DNA from 2 places in the Proteus faecis genome. Region 2 is predicted to be linked to the other one. Evidence: riboswitches for the same ligand, from Rfam matches in the RefSeq annotation. Region 2 holds a riboswitch; the other holds the start of a gene.
The links. Region 2 has a riboswitch for thiamine pyrophosphate ahead of thiB (thiamine ABC transporter substrate binding subunit). Riboswitches for the same ligand answer to the same signal wherever they lie in the genome.
Positions count from the first base shown of each region.

Region 1: linked by a shared signal. The riboswitch ahead of thiC (phosphomethylpyrimidine synthase ThiC) and the one ahead of thiB (thiamine ABC transporter substrate binding subunit) in region 2 are both predicted to bind thiamine pyrophosphate.

Region 1 is NZ_JASVWV010000020.1:5,172-9,911, forward strand. It holds gene nfi (deoxyribonuclease V) at 58-726, opposite strand; gene hemE (uroporphyrinogen decarboxylase) at 719-1,792, opposite strand; gene nudC (NAD(+) diphosphatase) at 1,881-2,666, opposite strand; TPP riboswitch at 2,917-3,039, shown strand; gene thiC (phosphomethylpyrimidine synthase ThiC) at 3,180-4,740, shown strand, end outside.
Region 2 is NZ_JASVWV010000009.1:73,284-78,023, forward strand. It holds gene ptsP (phosphoenolpyruvate--protein phosphotransferase) at 1-899, opposite strand, end outside; gene rppH (RNA pyrophosphohydrolase) at 908-1,438, opposite strand; TPP riboswitch at 1,551-1,642, shown strand; gene thiB (thiamine ABC transporter substrate binding subunit) at 1,707-2,720, shown strand; gene thiP (thiamine/thiamine pyrophosphate ABC transporter permease ThiP) at 2,720-4,300, shown strand; gene thiQ (thiamine ABC transporter ATP-binding protein ThiQ) at 4,293-4,740, shown strand, end outside.

The sequences.
Region 1 (4,740 bases), on a different contig from region 2:
CTTAACTTAGGCGCAGTTTACCTGAAAATTAAAAATATCCACATATTTCCCGAACATTTAGAGCTTATTCTTATTCAACTGCTCAAATAATCGCCTATTTGAAGCAATACCATCAGCCCAACGCGTTGGTTCTGGCAATCGATATCCTTTCATACACAACTCAACCCACTGCAAAGCGCCTTCCATACTCACTTTATGACCCGGAGAAATATACAGGGGTTTACATTTTTTCTTACTACGATAAATCCACCCTATTTGCTCATTTTTATCCATTAACGGCTCATGGCTCCCCATCTCTTCATTAACTGCTTTATCAATGCCACATAAACGACTTTTTGCCACACCAATAGTTGGTGTATCCACTAATAAACCAAAATGGCTTGCAACACCTAGCCTCCTAGGATGAGCAATGCCTTGCCCATCGACAAAAATAAGAGAAGGCTTTTGTTTGATTAATTGCCAAGCTGCCAGTAACGCAGGGCACTCTCTAAATGAAAGCAAACCAGGAATGTAAGGAAGAGTTGTAGGTATTCGAGCAATCTGGTATTCAAGAATTTTAAAAGAAGGGTAATGCATTATCACGATAGCGGCGCGAGTCACTGCGCCGCCGTCTTCAAAACCAACGTCAGCACCTGCTATGTAAATTGGTGCTGTGAGTTGGTCTGTTAAAATAATCTGTTGAGCTTTTTCTGTCTGCTCCTGACGTAATTGTTGGGTATTAATCATTATCCTGATGATAAGGCTTCGATAAACGGTGAACCGCATCAATAAATGCACCAGCATGTTCAGGTGGAACATCTTGATGAATACCGTGCCCAAGATTAAAGACATGACCATTGCCTTTACCAAACCCAGCAAGAATAGTTTCAACTTCTTGTTCTATTCTTGCTGGCGGTGCATACAGCATAGAAGGATCCATATTACCTTGTAGCGCAACTTTATCCCCCACTCGACGACGTGCATCTTCAATATCAATCGTCCAATCAAGTCCTAATGCATCGCAACCTGTCGCCGCCATCGCTTCTAGCCAACGACCACCACCTTTGGTAAATAAAGTGACTGGCACTTTCCTTCCATCATATTCACGAATAAGACCATCAACAATCTTATGCATATAGTGTAATGAGAAGAGTTGGTAATCACGCCCTGTCAGCACACCACCCCATGTATCAAAGATCATGATAGATTGTGCACCCGCTTTAATTTGAGCATTCAAATACAGAATAACGCTATCTGCCAGTTTATCCAGTAATAGATGTAGTGCTTGAGGATCTGAATACATCATTTTTTTTATTTTTGTGAAGGCCTTACTACTTCCACCTTCAACCATATAGGTTGCTAATGTCCAAGGACTTCCCGAAAAACCAATTAATGGCACACTGCCTTGCAATGCATGACGGATAGCACGTACTGCATTCATCACATATCCCAATTCATCTTCTGGATCAGGAATAGGCAATTTTTTTATATCATCAAGATTATTTATTGGTGATTTAAAACGAGGACCTTCACCGGTTTCAAAGTAAAGGCCTAATCCCATTGCATCAGGAATAGTTAAAATATCAGAAAATAAAATAGCAGCATCTAAAGGAAACCGTCTTAAAGGCTGTAATGTCACTTCACATGCTAATTCTGTGTTCTTGCACAATGAGATGAAATCCCCCGCTTGTGCCCGTGTTTCCTTATATTCAGGAAGATATCTGCCTGCCTGACGCATCATCCAAACTGGGGTGACATCAACAGGTTGGCGCAACAGCGCACGTAAATAGCGGTCGTTTTTCAACTCACTCATGACTAACTCCATTAACAGTAATAGGGCCGCAAAATAGCATGCATTGTAACATGCTGGAAAAATAACTGTTGGCAGACAGCGCCTTTATTTAGTTCTTCTCTTTATCTTGTCGAATATTGGCTATCGTATCTTCTATCAAACGTCTGGCGATAGTATCTGGCGGTGGGATCTGCGGTAATTGATCGTAGCGATACCAACCCGCACTCATTAATTCAGAAGGATCATGACGTAATTCACCACCATCATAATCAGCTAAAAAGCCCATCATTAAAGAATGAGGAAACGGCCAAGGCTGAGAAGATACATAGCGAATATTGCGAATGCGAATATTGCTCTCTTCAAACACTTCACGGGCTACGGCTTCTTCTAATGTTTCACCAACCTCAACAAAGCCAGCGAGTACAGTGTAAAGAGGTGAATGTTTATGTCTAACATGATGTGCTAACAAGATTTTATCTTCATGGCGAATACCCACAATAATACAAGGGGCAATTTGCGGATAATAGCGTTCATGACAGTTATCGCATAAACATGCCCATTCACTCTCACTATGGCGCATTTTAGAACCACAATAACCACAAAAACGGTGGGAACGATAAAACTCAGCCAGTTGGACACCACGGCCGACTAATTTAAATAAGTTTTCATCTTGTGAGGCGATAAGTCTTGGTGAACACATATCGTTATCCATTTTTCCATGAATAAGCCAAACTGTTTCACCCTGCCATTCACCCACAATTTTGGCGTGCTGACCAATGAGATCCCAATCTTTAGCTAAGCCAAATGGAAGTTCACCTTTAGGTAACCACACTCGCCCACCAAGACTGACTGTCCACCAGCCCTTTTCTAAGCCTGTTAATGTATATAAATGCATAACGACCATTCTATCCAAAATAATGATATAGAATAAAGGATACTCTCTTTAACAAGAACCACTCAATGAATTATGACGTTCTTCTCTTATCTATTAATATTTTCTCACTCAAACCAATAAATTATATTAATGTTACTGAGAGTGATCATTATTTAAATCCCCCCAGAAAAAGGTGAAAATACCAACAGCGGAATTTCAATAAATAACCCATGTCGGACTTGTAGTTTTTAAAATCTTTCATATACTGGACATCTTCTTGTCGGAGTGCCTAGTGTTTATAAGGCTATTATAAACACAGGCTGAGACCGTTAATTCGGGATCCGCGGAACCTGATCGGGTTAATACCCGCGAAGGGAACAAGAGTGATTCGACCTTTTGATAGCTTTATTACGTATATTTTTTACACTCCCATATACACCTATCTGTCGATACTCCCTGCGACCTCCAGACAAGCATTTTTCTCAATATTCACCCGACAGGCTACCGCCTGCATGATATTTATTAGGAAATGCTATGTCCCAAAATCAAACTATATCCGTCAAAGATATTTCACCAACAAACAACAAACAGCGCCCACGAAAAGAACAGCGTGATGCTGCTCAAGAGTTTATCAGCACCATTCAAGGCGTAAGTTTTCCAAATTCAAACCGCATTTACCTCGAAGGCTCACGTACTGACATTAAGGTACCAATGCGTGAGATCCAACTTGATAAAACGCTAGTAGGAGGATCAAAAGACTCCCCTATTTTTGAAGAGAATGAACCCGTACCCGTATATGACACATCAGGCCCTTATGGTGATCCCGCGTCTCAACTTGATGTTAATCTTGGATTAAAAAAAATACGCCAACCATGGATTGATGAGCGCAATGATACGGAAACTCTTTCACTTTTAAGTTCAGATTTCACCCAACAACGCCTTTCTGATGCTGGATTAGAACATCTGCGCTTCCCGTTAAAACCAAGCCCTAAAAAAGCGCTAAATGGCAAACGTGTTACACAGTTACATTATGCACGCCAAGGCATTATTACGCCTGAAATGGAGTTTATTGCTATTCGTGAAAATATGGGGCGTGAGAGAATTCGTAGCGAAGTTTTACGCCAACAGCATGCAGGATTTAGCTTTGGTGCTCATCTTCCTGACAACATTACTCCTGAGTTTGTGCGCCAAGAAGTTGCAGCTGGTCGAGCAATCATTCCTGCCAATATCAATCACCCAGAATCAGAGCCAATGATTATTGGGCGAAATTTCTTAGTAAAAGTGAATGCCAATATCGGAAACTCTTCGGTAACCTCCTCTATTGAAGAAGAAGTTGAAAAACTAATTTGGTCTACACGCTGGGGAGCAGATACCGTAATGGATCTCTCAACCGGCCGTTATATTCATGAAACGCGTGAGTGGATCATTCGCAATAGCCCTGTTCCTATTGGTACAGTTCCAATTTATCAAGCACTTGAGAAAGTTAACGGTATTGCTGAAGATCTCTCTTGGGAAATATTCCGTGATACTTTGCTTGAACAAGCAGAGCAAGGGGTTGATTACTTTACTATTCATGCTGGTGTCTTATTACGTTATGTGCCAATGACCGCAAAACGCCTCACGGGTATTGTGTCTCGTGGCGGTTCAATAATGGCGAAATGGTGTTTATCACACCATAAAGAGAATTTCCTCTACGAACATTTCCGTGAAATCTGCGAAATTTGTACGGCTTATGATGTCTCCCTTTCGCTCGGCGACGGGCTAAGACCGGGTTCAATTCAAGATGCGAACGATGAAGCCCAATTTTCTGAATTACATACGCTAGGTGAACTGACAAAAATTGCATGGGAATATGACGTTCAAGTCATGATAGAAGGCCCTGGCCACGTTCCAATGCAGATGATCCGCCGCAATATGACAGAAGAATTAGAGCATTGTCATGAAGCACCTTTTTATACCTTGGGCCCACTAACGACTGATATCGCACCGGGTTATGACCATTTTACTTCAGGTATTGGTGCAGCAATGATTGGCTGGTTTGGTTGTGCGATGTTGTGTTACGTCACGCCCAAAGAACACCTTGGCTTACCTAATA
Region 2 (4,740 bases):
GCTTTAAGATCAGAGGCTCGCTCACGCATATAACCATCTTTTAAGCTAGAAAATTGGGATGCCACTTTTTCAATTACGACTTTAACCGCCCACTCTGCTACATACCCCTGTGTAATGATTGCGGTCATTTTATGTTTAAGCTGTGGATCATTAAGTAAATGCGAGTAGAGATCAAAGATGGCGGCACTCTCTTTTTGCGCATTCGCCATAAATCGCTTACTAAAGCGACGACATTCTGCAGTAGCATCTTCTAAAGCTACCGTAAGTCGATTTAACTCTGCTTTTATATCAAGCGCACTGGCTTTAAAAACATTTTCAAGAATAGGTTGAGAGACTTCTTGCCAACCATAAGCCATAACCACGCCAGTCGAAACTGAAAGTGCTTTAATCCGACTTTGGCGATATTGCCCAAAAAGCCCTTTAGTTTGTACTTGCGATAATGTAGCACCAAGCTGTGTCGCCAGTGTCACCATAAAAGATTCTTCGCTTTCATTGAATAAGCGACGCTCTTTTTGCTGAACAACTAATACACCAAGGAGTTGGCGACGGTAGACAATAGGAACGCCAAGGAAAGCACGGAGATCATCTTCTTTAACTTGAGGAAGGTATTTAAAGCTAGGATGTTCACGAATATCAGCGAGGTTGATAAGCTCTGAAAGACGTCCCACTTCACCAACCACGCCTTCATTAAATGAAAGGCTAACGGCTCTCCCTCTAGGTTTTTTTAACCCTTTGGTTGCCATAAGATAAAAACAGCTACGTTGTTTATCGGCAAGATAAATAGAACACACATCCGTGTGCATTGCCTGACACGTTTCCTTGACTAAGAGTTCAAGCGCTTCTGGAAGCCCTGCTGCCATAGCCACTTTTTCTACAATTTCTCGCAAACGTGTCAGCATAGTGTTATCTAATACCTTTTACGCCGATATCCATACGATGGACGTGATAAAGACATTTGTTCTTGCAATGGCATGACTACTGGTGCGAACTCTTTCATTACACGCCGATAAACATCGCGTTTAAAAGAGACGACTTGTCGAACAGGATACCAATAACTCACCCAACGCCAGCCATCAAATTCTGGCGTTTTGCTTTGTTGAACATTAATGTCTTTATCATTACTTGTTAACTGCAAAAGGAACCAACGCTGTTTTTGTCCAATACAAACAGGTTTTGTGTCCCAACGCACCAAACGCTTAGGTAACTTGTAACGTAACCAGTTACGTGTGGAGGCAAGAATTTTGACATCCTTGCGACTTAACCCAACTTCTTCGAACAACTCTCGGTACATTGCCTGCTCTGGCGATTCTCCAGGATTAATTCCCCCTTGAGGAAACTGCCATGAATGTTGCCCATAGCGACGAGCCCAAAGCACTTGCCCTTGCCGATTACAAATTACAATCCCTACATTCGGGCGGTAGCCATCATCATCAATCACTAGACTACCTCAATAACCAAATTTGAAAGATAACTCATTGTTTCATACTACCCACAAACGGTAAACCTCTATCAACAGACTTTGCATGGCGCGTGTATTTATCTACAATGGGAAAGTCTCAACGGGGTGCCTTTTTAGGCTGAGAAAAACTCGTGGAACCTGATCCAGCTAATACTGGCGTAGGGATTTGAGTCAGGATGTTGCAATATTCATTGGTTTGCTATCCTTACTCCTCAGATCCTACCTGACTTTTACTGAGGAACTAAACGTGTTAAATAAATCACTTCGCTTTACTTTCCTTCTAGGCGCACTGGGCATGATGGGCACTTATTCAACTCAAGCCTTAGCACAAAAACCCGCACTCACCGTTTACACCTATGATTCATTTACTGCAGATTGGGGGCCTGGGCCTGCAATAAAAAAAGCATTTGAACAACAATGTGATTGCGAGCTAAAACTGGTTGCTCTGTCTGATGGTGTATCTCTACTTAATCGCTTACGCATGGAAGGTGATAAAAGCAAAGCTGATATTATTTTAGGGTTGGATAACAATCTGATCCATGCAGCAAAAGAAACCGGGCTTTTCGCACCAAGCAATATCGATACATCCAAACTCGCCTTACCTGAAAAATGGACTGACGATACCTTTGTGCCCTATGACTATGGCTACTTTGCTTTTATTTATGATAAAAACCGTGTCCAGAACCCACCTAAAAGCATGGCTGAACTGCTAAACAGTCAAGAGAAATGGAAAATTCTCTATCAAGATCCTCGTACCAGTACGCCGGGTTTAGGTTTAATGTTATGGATGCAATCACTGTATCCTGAAAACACGGCGACTGAATGGAAAAAATTGTCAGAAAAAACGCTGACAGTCACTAAAGGTTGGAGTGAGTCTTATGGCTTATTCTTAAAAGGCGAAGGTGATTTTGTGCTTAGCTACACCTCATCTCCCGGTTATCACATTTTAGCAGATAAAAAAGATAACTATGCGGCTGCGATTTTTGATGAAGGGCACTACTTGCAAGTCGAAGTTGCTGCAAAACTTAAATCAAGTAAACAACCGGAATTAGCACAACAATTTATGCAGTTCATGTTAACCCCTGCATTCCAAGAAACTATACCCACTACTAATTGGATGTATCCTGTTATCGATATGCCATTACCAGACGTCTACTCTTTGATGCCTAAACCCGAAAAATCATTGCAATTCGATGCAGATATTGTCGCCAAAGAGCGCCAAACATGGACTCGTAATTGGCAATCTGCGGTTAGTCGCTAATGGGAAGATGGCTTATCCCGGGGCTATGTGCCTCGGGCTTACTGCTAATTGTGGCGTTATTGTCATTTGGCGCACTATGGGTTAACGCACCAAGTGGTGAGCTATCCTCAATTTTTGCTGATGAATATTTATGGCATGTCGTCCGTTTTACTTTCTGGCAAGCTTTTTTATCTGCACTATTTTCAATATTACCGGCTATTTGGCTCGCCAAAGCACTCTATCGACGCCAATTTAAAGGGCGAACACTGTTTTTACGCCTATGTGCCATGAGTCTTGTGTTACCTGTTCTAGTTGCACTGTTTGGTATTTTAACCGTTTATGGCAGAGTAGGATGGATTGCTCAAATTTGTGAATGGATAGGTATCGATTACCAATTTACTCCTTATGGTTTGCAAGGCATTTTGTTAGCTCACATCTTTTTCAATATGCCATTAGCAACCCGAATGTTATTGCAAGCTCTCGAAAGTATCTCGCCAGAGCAACGTCAATTAGCCTCACAATTAGGTATGAATGGCTGGCAACGTTTTCGCTTTCTTGAGTTTCCCTATTTATGGCGCCAAATACTCCCGACTGCATCACTGATTTTTATGCTCTGCTTTGCCAGCTTTGCTACTGTGTTAGCCTTAGGTGGAGGCCCTGCCGCAACAACGGTTGAACTCGCTATTTATCAAGCCTTAAGTTATGACTACGATTTGCATCGCGCTGCACTTTTAGCCTTGATCCAACTCTTTTGTTGTTTAGGCTTGGTGCTTATCAGCCAAAAGCTAAAAGGCACCCTTTTTGTGGGAAACAGTCAAAAGCGACATTGGCGTGATCCCTATGATCCTATCTTTAGCAAAATAGCAGATAGTCTCATTATCACCCTTGCACTCCTCTTTTTAGTGCCCCCCATTTTGGCCGTAATAACTGATGGTCTTAATAGCCAATTTCTACGTGTCATCCAACAGCCTGTACTTTGGCAAGCCTTTACAACCTCGCTGATTATTGCTGTGGGTGCGGGTATTGTTTGTGTTGTATTAACGATGATGTTGCTATGGAGTAGCCGGGAACTTCGCTTACGCCATTTTAAAAAAGCAGGTCAGGCCATGGAAATGAGTGGTTTGATCATTCTCGCGATGCCGGGCATTGTGTTAGCAACAGGCTTTTTTCTGTTATTAAATAATACGATTGGATTACCTGAATCACCTTATATTTTAGTGATTTTGACCAATGCTTTAATTGCCATTCCCTATGCCTTAAAAGTACTTGAAAACCCAATGAATGATATCGCTTCACGTTATAGTCTTTTGTGTCAGTCGTTAAATTTACAAGGTATAAACCGACTCCGTTGGATAGAACTACGCGCATTAAAAAAGCCCATCTCACAAGCACTTGCCTTTGCTTGCGTCATTTCTATTGGTGACTTTGGTATTGTTGCTCTATTTGGTAATGAAACATTTAGAACGTTGCCTTTCTATCTTTATCAGCAAATTGGGGCTTATCACACACAAGATGGGGCTGTAACAGCCATGATGTTATTACTACTTTGCTTCTCTCTTTTTAGCCTAATAGAACGATTAGCTGGAAAATCTCATGATTAAATTAGAGCACCTAACTTACACTTATGAACACCAACATCTCTTATTTAATCTAACGGTTAATGCAGGAGAACGCATTGCCGTGTTAGGGCCAAGTGGTGCAGGTAAAAGTACATTACTCAGTTTAATCGCTGGTTTTTTACCATCGGAAAAGGGAAGCCTGTTTCTTAATGGTCAAGACCATACCAAAACAGTACCAGCAAAACGCCCTATTTCCATGTTATTTCAAGATAATAATCTATTCCCACATTTAACTGTAAGGCAAAATATCGGCTTAGGATTAAATCCGGGATTAAAACTGACTAGAGATCAAAAAGCGCTATTAGAGAATCGAGCTGAGCAAGTGGCACTCAGTGAATACCTTGAACGTTTACCTTCTCAATTATCAGGCGGCCAGCGCCAACGTGTTGCTATTGCACGTTGTCTAGTTCGTGAACAACCTA